One region of the Bacillus sp. WC2507 genome, then DNA from elsewhere that is predicted to be linked to it. Evidence: riboswitches for the same ligand, from Rfam matches in the RefSeq annotation. Region 1 holds a riboswitch; the other holds the start of a gene.
The links. A riboswitch is a leader RNA that binds a small molecule or an ion and turns the genes downstream of it on or off. The one in region 1 is predicted to bind S-adenosylmethionine.
Positions count from the first base shown of each region.

Region 2: another riboswitch for S-adenosylmethionine. It lies ahead of ACUN28_RS02050 (bifunctional O-acetylhomoserine aminocarboxypropyltransferase/cysteine synthase); the one in region 1 lies ahead of ACUN28_RS13850 (M20 family metallopeptidase).

Region 1 covers NZ_JBQXPN010000001.1:2,586,447-2,592,193, forward strand. Annotated here, with positions in the region: gene ACUN28_RS13830 (M56 family metallopeptidase) at 1-129, shown strand, start outside; partial or broken gene ACUN28_RS13835 (hypothetical protein) at 365-721, opposite strand; gene ACUN28_RS13840 (VOC family protein) at 791-1,183, opposite strand; gene ACUN28_RS13845 (AAA domain-containing protein) at 1,295-3,604, shown strand; SAM riboswitch class I at 3,680-3,781, shown strand; gene ACUN28_RS13850 (M20 family metallopeptidase) at 3,870-5,075, shown strand; gene ACUN28_RS13855 (Lrp/AsnC family transcriptional regulator) at 5,191-5,631, opposite strand.
Region 2 covers NZ_JBQXPN010000001.1:370,546-376,292, reverse strand. Annotated here, with positions in the region: gene ACUN28_RS02060 (homoserine dehydrogenase) at 1-841, opposite strand, end outside; gene metA (homoserine O-acetyltransferase MetA) at 981-1,886, opposite strand; gene ACUN28_RS02050 (bifunctional O-acetylhomoserine aminocarboxypropyltransferase/cysteine synthase) at 1,870-3,168, opposite strand; SAM riboswitch class I at 3,262-3,366, opposite strand; gene ACUN28_RS02045 (chloride channel protein) at 3,686-4,915, shown strand; gene ACUN28_RS02040 (YjjG family noncanonical pyrimidine nucleotidase) at 4,959-5,654, opposite strand.

The DNA.
Region 1 (5,747 bases):
TATAACATGAAAGTAATGAAAATGATTGTTCCTGCAAAAGGAAAGAATAGCGCTTATCAAGTCCTAATTCTTACAGATAGTTTAAGTAAAGAAGAGTTAGAAAAAATTATGCTGTCCTTTTTAAAATAAAAATAGAGTCTCAGGATTTCGTGCCTGAGGCTCTATTTTTTTAACATAAACGAAACCATTAAGTGAGAAGAGAAATTGGTATAGTCTATATAATGAGAAAGTAAGATGAAATGTACTTTTGTTAGCTTGATCGAGGTGGAGAAAGATTATATGAAAAATAACAATTAAAGATCTGATAACAGGTCCGTTTTTGTCGTCGTTTTGGCATATAATCAATTATGTTGTTTCCCACGCATTAATATGAGCCAAGATGAAAGAAATAGGGAAACACCCTAAATTTTTTATTTCTATAATAAAATAAGATTATTGAGTCGAATGTGACAATAATAATTAGAAGTAACAAGTGTATAAGTGCATCAGTTTTTCCGTTTAATAAAGACTTTATAAAGAAATCCTATTCTGTTTCATAGGGAGGCTCTGTCCAATTTCGTTGCATTCCTAACACCATTCCATTTATAAAATGGACAATGCTTAATAGAATTCTTCCAACAAATAAGGCAGCTGCTTTTATATTCCACTTCTTTATCAGGGTTATATAAAGAAGTGGAAATAATATAAGTACCCAAAAAACGATAATAAAAACTGTATTCATCAGTTTCTACTCCTTATGTGGATCATAAAGTTATGATCCCGCTAATTGTAGGCTGACTAAAGTTTCACTTTATCTCTCCGTCTCAAAAAACTCAATCCATTCTCCATCAGGACCAGCGAAGAATATGTAACGTGTTCCATCTGGTAATGTTTCAATTTCTTCTCCTAGTAGAAAGGTTACGCCGTGTTTCTGAATTCTTTCAATTTCATCTTCTAATGAATCTACTTTAAAGCAAATGTGATGTACTTTTCCTTCTGCCGGAAGGGAAGAGTTGTAGCCTTCAATTAATTCGAGTATCGTCTCTTTTGATTCTTCTACACCTAAAAAAGCGAGTTTTAAGTCTGGGTTCGGGTGTCCCATACGTTTAATGAGCTGTAAGCCGACTACTTCTTCATAAAAAGCGATAGATGTTTCTAAGTTTGCGACCATAAGTCCAACGTGTTCGATTCTTCTAACTGGCATGTAGATTCCTTCTTTCTGAAAATTATATACAATATATTATTGAAAATTAAGAAAATAAGCAAGATAAAAACCTTACAAATTTTAGCGTGTTATATGGTATAGTGAGAAAGTATGTTTGGGGAGAAGGAAGGAGATTATACGATGAATACACCTACTCAAACTCCTTCATTATCGGCAACGATGAAAGAGTGGCATTATGCATTAGCGTATGAAATTAAACATTGGAAAACGATAGGTGGTAGTAAAATTTCTATCATGAACGGTCGTTTTTTATATACAGATTATGAAAGTACAGTATACGTATTTCAGCTCATATCGGAAGTAAGCTTACCTGAAGGTTCACCAATTCGGATTGAGTTTGATGGTGAGGAAGCGACAGGAGAAGTATTATCTGTACATGGATTAGAAATAGAACTGAAATTAAATGATTATATACAAGGTGAAATGCGAGAAGCTGTTTTATACAGTGAACCGTGGCAATTGTTAGAGCAACTACAAGAGCGATTAAAAGAAGCTCATAAAGATAAGCTAAAACGTAATCGTATAAAGCGTCTTGTTGATGGGACGAGCAGTCCGAAACATATTGAGAAGATGAAAAATCCGAAAAATGAATTGGCGTATCGTTCGTTTTACAATCCGACAACGTACGTGTGGGGACCGCCTGGAACAGGGAAGTCTTACAATTTATCACGTATTATTTCGGCGCATTATCAAAAAGGAAAATCGGTACTTGTATTAGCTCATAGTAATGCGGCAGTGGACGTATTAATGAGTGAAGTAACGAAGCAAATTGAGAAGAAAAAGAAATGGACACCTGGCGAAATTGTTCGTTACGGTTATAGTCAACATGAACATATACGAAATCATGAAACATTACTTACGTCGAAGTTAGTTGAAACGACGAACGGATCATGGGGTGAGGAAAGACTTTATTTAGAGGAAACACGCCAAGATCTTCGTGAAAAGATTTTATCATATAAAGCGACTTCTGCTGATAAGAAGCGTATACAAGAGATTGAAAGTGATCTTCGAAAGCAAAAAGCGAAAATTAAAGAAGTAGAAAAAGAATACATTGAAAATGCGAAAGTAATCGGCGCAACTTTATCGAAATGTGCCATTGATTCACTTATTTATGAGCGTACATTTGATTTAGTTGTCGTAGATGAAGTAAGTATGGCCTATGTTCCGCAAATTGCATTAGCAGCTTCACTTGGAAAACGCATCGTCGTTTGTGGTGACTTTTTACAGTTACCTCCGATTGCGATGGCAAACCATGAACTCGTTCGAAAATGGCTCGGCGAAGATATGTTTTATCATGCCGGGATTGTTGATACTGTAAATAAATCAGAGGCACATCCAAACCTCTTTATGCTGCAGGAACAAAGACGTATGCATGCGGATATATCGAAGTTTACAAACTCATTTATTTATAAAAATAGAGTATACGATCATCCGTCTGTTTCAGAACGTAAAGAACTTGCGCAATTGCAACCGTTCGCAAATGAGGCAAGTGTTTTATTTGATACGAGCTCAATGGGAGCATTTTCTTTAAAAGACGCTGCTTCTGGTTCTCGTTTTAATATTATGTCTGGTTTAGTAGCGATGCAAATGATGTTAATCGGGCTGTTAGATGGTGTTCAATCGATTGGTGTTGTTACACCTTACAGGGCACAATCCCGCTTTTTATCAACGTGTATGAGAGAAATGTTGCAGAGAACGAAATATCAAAACATACCAGTTTTAGCGGCGACGGTTCATAAGTTTCAAGGGTCTGAAAGAGATATGATGATTTTTGATACGGTTGATAGTTATCCGCAAGAACGACCTGGCGTGTTATTCTTTGACCATAAAAACCATCGCCTCGTCAACGTTGCAGTGACAAGGGCGAGAGGGAAGTTCATTCAATTATCAGATTGCCATTATATGCGTAAAAACTTATCGAGAAAACAAGCGTTATCACAATTAACAGCTCATATAGAACGACACGGAGATGTGTATGATCGTACGACATCAAGACAATTGTGGGAACGGAAAATTTCGAAACGTTTACGTTGGTTTATGGAAATGAATCTTGAAGAGCCGAAAGGACTATTGAAAGATATTTTAGCCGCAAAACGAAAAATTATTATTTCACTGCCAAGTACGAAACAAGTAGATAAACGAGTATGGCAAGCGTTAATGCGTACAAATGCACAAATAACAGTTTATAGTGATGGACCAGTTCCGTTGAAAAATGTAAAGTTACAAAGACAAAATAAAGCATTCCCGTTTATCGTAATTGATGATGAAATCTTCTGGGCAGGCGCACCGCTCACATCTCAAATGATATTTGAAGGTAGTACGGAATTTCCGTACGTATGTGCAAGATTACAAGCACCAGAAACAATTGGTGTATTAAAAGGATTTTTAGATATTCGGTAAATTCGGATAGGAATTCCTTGACTTTTAATTGGAATGAACTTAGAATAAATGTAATTTAATATAATTTTATGAAAATTCTTATCACGAGAGGTGGAGGGACTGGCCCTATGATACCTCGGCAGCGGATTCGTTATGAATACTGTGCCAATTCCAGCAAGGTAACTTGAAAGATAAGAAAGAAGCTCATTTTGATTGTATATACAGAAGCCTCTTTCTATCTTTTAGAAAGAGGCTTTTTTACGTGAAAATAAAAGGAGGAAGAAAAATGGGAGCGACAGGAGTAACGTCACAAAGAAAAACAATTGAAGAGAGTATAGAAAGAAATAAGGAAAAGTACATAGAAACAAGTCACGATATTCATGCGAATCCGGAGATTGGTAATCAAGAGTTTTATGCATCAAGAACGTTGAGTTTATTGCTAGGGAGTGCAGGATTCCAGTTGCAGCACAATATTGCTGGACATGAAACAGGTTTTATCGCGCGAAAAAGTTCAGGGAAACAAGGACCAGTCATCGCATTTTTAGCTGAGTATGATGCTTTACCAGGACTTGGTCATGCGTGTGGTCACAATTTAATCGGAACAATTAGTGTTGCGGCAGCAATCGCATTATCAGAGACGCTTGAAGAAATTGGCGGGGAAGTTGTCGTGTTTGGTACTCCAGCTGAAGAAGGAGGACCAAATGGTAGTGCAAAAGCGAGTTATGTAAAGGCAGGTCTATTCAAAAACATTGATGCGGCGCTTATGATTCATCCGAGCGGAAAGACAGCGACAACGAGTCCTTCACTAGCAGTCGATCCACTTGATTTTCATTTTTACGGAAAAACAGCTCATGCCGCAGCTTCACCAGAAGAAGGAATTAACGCATTAGATGCGATCATCCAGCTGTACAACAGTATTAACGCACTTCGCCAACAACTTCCGTCAGATGTGAAAATTCATGGCGTGATTACTGAGGGCGGAAAAGCGCCGAATATTATTCCAGACTACGCAGCAGCAAGGTTCTTCATCCGTGCAGCAACGAGAAAAAGATGTGCAGAAGTAACAGAAAAAGTAAGAAATATCGCACAGGGAGCAGCATTAGCAACAGGCACAAAAGTAAAAATTCATCAATTCCAAAATGAAATCGATGAACTACTCGTAACAAAAACATTTAATGACGTTGTAGCTGAAGAACTAGAATTACAAGGTGAAGATGTAAACCGTAAAGAAAGATTTGGCATTGGTTCAACAGACGCAGGGAACGTAAGTCAAGTCGTACCGACCATTCACCCGTACATCAAAATCGGCCCAGACGACTTAATTGCACATACGAATGAATTTAGAGAAGCAGCACGTTCAGAACTAGGAGACAAAGCATTAATTACATCCGCAAAAGCATTAGCGAATACAGCGTATCGATTAATTACAGAAGAAGGGTTGTTAGAGAAGGTGAAGGAGGAGTTTAGAGAAGCGCAGAGGAATCAGGGGTAGGTGATTAAAAGGAGTGGATGATCCACTCCTTTTTCTTTTTTGGGAAAGCTGGTGCCTGTCAATTTAAATAAAGTGTTCATTTTCACATTGAGATGTCAATTCTCTTATTCCTTTATCAGAACGACAATTTCTCCTCAAACTCACTTTTTAAAACAATTAAAGGAGATGATAATCCGAATCGCATTAAAGAGTCTAAAAATGTAGCGAGAGAATCCATCGAATCGCTCATGACCTTCATCATATAATTAAACTCCCCGCTAATTCGATATAAATCTATTACTTCAGGAGCGGCATTACAATATTGGATAAAATCAGAGCATTGGCTCGTTTTAAACATGATGAATGCTTGAATGTTCTTATTAATTTTAGAAGGCTCAAATTTCGTTCGGTAAGCCGCTATAACACCTTGATCCTCAAGTTTATTAATACGCTCTTTTACAGCAGGCTGCGTCATGGATATGATCCGTCCTATTTCTGAAACGGAAATTCTCGCATTTTCATATAACAAGTTCATAATTTTATGATCGATTTCATCCAGTTTTACTGCGTTTTGCATTGTGTAGCCTCCTTGTTATATTTTCTAAAGTAAATTACAAATTATAACTATAATATCATAAGTAAACGAACTAAATTACCTATAAATCTATATTTAAAATGATTGGTTTTTGCATG
Region 2 (5,747 bases), 2.2 Mb from region 1:
ATTCATTTTGCACGGCCGCAAGAGGATGTGTATTTGGAAGTAGCGTCGGTTCAACTGTAACCTCTAATTTTTCACCATCCCGCTTCGCAAGACCGATTAATTTAATCGTGTATCCTAAACTCTTACTGTATTCAATATCTTCCTCTGTAATAGAAGTAATCCCTTTTACCTTCACATCTCCAAGCTCTACATTTGTAGAGAAACCAAGGGTAGCCAAAATTGTCATTTTTCTTGCCGCATCTAAACCTTCCACATCTGATGTTGGATCTGCTTCTGCAAATCCAAGTTGCTGAGCTTCTTTTAACACGTCGTTATATGCTCTCCCTTCATCTGACATTTTCGTCAAAATAAAATTTGTCGTTCCATTTACAATTCCCATTACTTTCGTAATAAGATCGGAAGAAAGTCCTTCTACGATACTTCGTAAAATCGGAATCCCTCCAGCTACACTTGCTTCATAAAACAAATCAGCTTTATTATCTTTTGCTACCGCTAAGAGTTCCGCACCATGTAACGCCATTAAATCTTTATTGGCAGTCACAACATGCTTCCCACTTTGTAAAGCTTGCAAAATATATACTTTTGCATCATCAATGCCACCCATCACTTCAATGACAACGTCAATATTTGGATTATCTAAAATTTCATTTGCATCTTGTGTTAATAGAGTAGAAGGTACCTCTACCTCTCTCTCTTTTTCAATATTTTGTACTAGTACTTTCGTTACTTTTACAGGACAACCTACTTGGTGTATAAGTCGCTCTTGATGATCTGTAATGATACGAACTACACCACTACCAACTGTCCCAAGACCTAATAAACCAACTTGAATTTCTTTCATAATACTGTCCACCCCTCAAAAATTGTGTTTAGATGAAATTATATGAGTAAAAAATCTGAAAAACAATGTTTTTTGAACATTCGGAAAAATATAAGCTGATCTTTACAAAGAAAACGTTACCACGTGTTACACAATCTTTTTATAGTACATAAGGGGTTTCTTGATACACGTAATAATTCAGCCAATTAGAGAATAATAGATTCCCATGGCTCCTCCACCTTACAAGTGGTTTCTCATTTGGATTATTATGCTTAAAATAATTTTTCGGCACATCAATATTTAACCCTTTTTGGCGGTCCCGTTCATATTCTTGCTTTAACGTATCACAACTATATTCACTATGCCCGAGCGCAAACACTTGTCTTCCTTCTTGCCCAATAACAAGGTGCACACCCGCTTCCTCAGAGTTTGCTAATAATGTTAATTCTTTCACCTCTCTAATATCACTCTCTCGTACTTCTGTATGACGAGAATGCGGGGCGAAAAACAATTCATCAAACCCTTGTAACAATTTCACATGTTGCTCACGGACTTCATGTTCAAATACACCGAACATTTTTTCCTTAAGAGGATACTTTGGAACGCCGTAATGATGATATAAACCAGCCTGTGCCCCCCAGCAAATATGAAGCGTAGATGTTACATTCTCTTTTGAATACTCCATAATACGTTTAAGCTCTTCCCAATAATCTACTTCTTCAAAAGAAAGAGTTTCAACTGGTGCTCCCGTAATAATAAGTCCATCAAATTTCTCATTCTCAATATCACGAAATGTTTTATAGAAACTCGTTAAATGTTCCTGTGCTACATTACGGGACAAATGCGATTCCATATGAAGCAAATGAACATCTAATTGCAACGGTGTGTTGCCAATTAAACGAAGTAATTGCGCCTCTGTTTCTTGCTTTGTAGGCATTAAATTTAATATAGCAATTTTCAATGCCCGGATATCTTGTGTTTCTGCTCGCTCCTTCGTCATTACAAAAATATTTTCCTTCTGCAACACTTTGCGAGCTGGTAAATCTTTATCAATTATGATCGGCATGTTCTTTGCCTCCGACTAGCGCTGCTTCTAAATCTGCAATAATATCAGAAACATCTTCTATACCGACCGATAAACGAATTAAATCTGATGTGACGCCAGCTAAACGCTGATCCTCAGCACTTAATTGTCTATGCGTTGTGCTAGCAGGATGTATGACGCAAGTTCGCGCATCAGCTACATGCGTTACGAGAGTTGCTAGTTTTACATTTGCGATAAATTCTTTCGCTGCTTCTAATCCCCCTTTAATGCCGAATGTTAAAACACCACTAGCACCTTTCTTCAAATACGTTTGTGCTAACGAGTAATTTTCATTACTATCTAATCCCGGATAATTCACCCATTCAATACGTTCATGGTTAGCAAGCCACTTAGCAACTGCGAGAGCATTTTCACTATGACGCTCCATTCTTAAATGCAGCGTTTCTAAGCCGATATTGCTAATATACGCATTGAATGGGCTCATACAGTTTCCGTAGTCTCTTAATAATTGAACACGTGCCTTCACAATATAAGCTGCTGCACCAAAATTTTGAACGTAACTTACGCCGTGATAACTTGGATCCGGTTCAACAAGTTCAGGATATTTCCCATTTGTCCAATCGAAGTTCCCTCCGTCAATAACAATGCCACCTAAAGAACTTGCATGACCATCAATATATTTCGTCGTAGAATGAACGATAATATTTGCTCCATGTTCAAATGCTTGGCATAAATAAGGAGTTGCTAATGTATTATCCACGATAAAAGGTACTTCCAACTCTTTCGCTGCATCTGAAAATTCTTTGAAATTTAGAACATTCATCGCTGGATTTCCTAACGATTCTGCATAAACAAGTTTCGTCTTATCATTAGCAAGGGCCACAATTTCATCAGCAGTTAAATTCGGATTAAAGAACGTAACATCAATACCAAGCTTACGCAAACTCACTCCAAATAAATTAAACGTTCCGCCATAAACTGTTGAAGAACAAAGCAAGTGGTCTCCGCTACTACAAATATTTAAAACGGCAAGCATAATAGCAGCCTGCCCAGAAGCCGTTGCAACAGCTCCTACACCACCCTCTAAATCCGCTAACTTTTGCTCAAATGCAGCTAAAGTAGGATTTCCAATACGCGTGTAGATATATCCTTCTGCCTCTAAATTAAATAGCGCCGCTAAATCATCCGAAGTATCGTATTTATACGTTGTACTTTGATAAAGCGGTAAAACACGCGGTTCACCATTCTTTGGTGTATAGCCACCTTGCACACAAATTGTTCCTTTTCCCCATGATTCTCCCATCTCTCATTCTCCTTTCTTTTATACAAAATAAAAAAACTGCTCCTTTCCTGAAAACAAGAAAGGAGCAGTTTGAAAACACGCTCTAAAGGCTCTTTCTTATCTTTCAGGATTATTACCTGCAGGATTTGGCACAATTCCGTTATACGGCTGTTGCCAAGGTTTCATCGGGCCTGTCCCTCCACCTTTTCTTGATAAGACTATGCAATTACCGTTGATTTTATAGCAATAATTTCCTAATGTCAATTGGTTTTTCTGAATGTTCAAAATTAATTACAAATAAGTTTACATGCATAACAAAAGAAATATATTCCATATTCATTTGAAAAAGACCTTTTAAAACCCCCGATTAATATATAGAATTAAATACGTAGTTTAACTGTATACATTCCAAATTCTCACGAGACCTCAATATATTGAATAAGCCAACCTCTCAAAAAGATACTATACATATTCATCTCATTTCGCAGTAGTATATTTAATCCTTTCGACATTAAAACTTACATAACGGAGGTATCACATGACAAATACAAAAGACATGCACTATATGCTCGTCCTATACGGCATTCTTTTAGGCTCTATAGTAGGAGCAACAGTCTGGTTATTTTTAGTTACAATAAATATCGGCATTCACTTTATTTGGGGATACTTACCTACTATTTTCTCTTCTCCCCCTTATTACACTATTTGTGTAACAACTATCGGTGGGATTCTCGTTGGTTTAACCCAAAAATACTTCGGCACATATCCACGTCTTATGCCGGAAGTAATGGGTGAATATAAAAAAACAGGTAGAATTGAATACCGTTTTGTACATAAAGCTACTTTAACTGCGATTATCGTTTTAATATTTGGAGCTAGCTTAGGTCCCGAAGCAGCACTTGTTGGAATTATCGGTGGACTTTGTACATGGGTAGGCGATCGCTTTACATTCGCCTTAAAAGGAATGAATGAACTAACAGAGGTTGGAATCGGTGCTACTTTAAGTGTAATTTTTAACGCGCCATTATTCGGTTATTTAGCTCCAAATGAAAATGAGGGTGAGCAAATTAACGAATTTTCTAAAGGAAAAAAAGCAATTGTATATTTAGCTACCACTTTCGCTGGTTTTTCCGTTTATTTATTACTTAGTAAATTCGATAATCGTGGATCCTTTATCGTTGATTTTGGGGAGGGTTCCCTATCTCTTAATGAATGGATTGCCTTTCTACCACTTGCTAGTATTGGTGCTATAGTTGGATTCTTTTATTTCAAATTAGAATTCACATTAGAGAAATTAATCCATCCCTTAAAAGAATATAAACTATCACTTGGAATTATCGGTGGTATTTTATTAGGAATTACAGGAACTTTTCTCCCGTACACGTTATTCTCCGGAGAACATCAATTAAAAGATTTAGTCGTTGAATGGAGCCATTTATCCTTCTGGGTACTACTTCTTTCAGGGATTTTAAAATTATGTATTACTGCTGTTTGTTTAAATACAGGTTGGCGTGGCGGGCATATTTTCCCGATTATATTTGCTGGATCTAGTATCGGATATGCTATAGCTTCCATTATCCCTATAGATCCAATCGCTTCGGTAGCCATCGTAACAACAGCAATTTCAAGCTATGCATTAAGAAAACCAATTGCTATAACATTACTATTGCTCATGTTTTTCCCGCTCAACTTACTATTCCCGATGCTTGGAGCGGCAGCGATTGGTAATGCATTTCCACTTCCTAAAAACAACGAAACTACAAGCTAATACAAATAGGCAGTAGGGACAAAAGTTCCACTGCCTATTTTCATTACACACGCTGCTTCAATATTGCATATAACTCTTCAAAATTTTGTACTTCATATGTTGGCACAATCTCGCTATTATTTGATTTCTTTTCTGGATTAAACCAACAAGTGTCAATTCCCGCTACATATCCACCTTTAATATCAGCGCTTAACGAATCCCCAATAATGAGCCCTTCTTCAGGAGCAAAATTAGGAATTCGTTCAAAAACATAATCAAAATACTCTTTCATCGGCTTTTGGAATCCTGTATCTTCGGAAACGAAAACATCTTGAAACAAGGTATGTAATCCTGCATTACGTAAACGTTTATCTTGCGTCTTAGAAATACCATTTGTCACTATATATAAATCGTACTCACTTTGAATTTGACTTATAAATTCAAACGCGCCTTGTATAAGTTGATTCCCTTCTTCTAAGTAACTGCGATAATTATTTTCGAATAATATCCCATCTACTTCTTCCCCGTATTCTTTAAACAAAATCGAAAACCGTGTATTTACAACTTCATCACGGTTCATTTTACCTTCTTCAAAAGCATCCCAAAGACTTTTATTAATTGTTTTATACTGCACTTCAACCTCGCTAGTTAGAGGAATCCCTTTCTCTTCAAAAAGCATACGTAACGCCATTTTCTCTGCCTTCTGAAAATCTAACAATGTATCATCTACATCAAATAATAGTGTTTTATATTTTTTCATAGGCCCCTCACACTCTCTTTTCTACAAAAACAAATTTACATAAATCGTATCATTCTTTCTTGTAAAAATAATAGGAGATATCTCATACTAAAC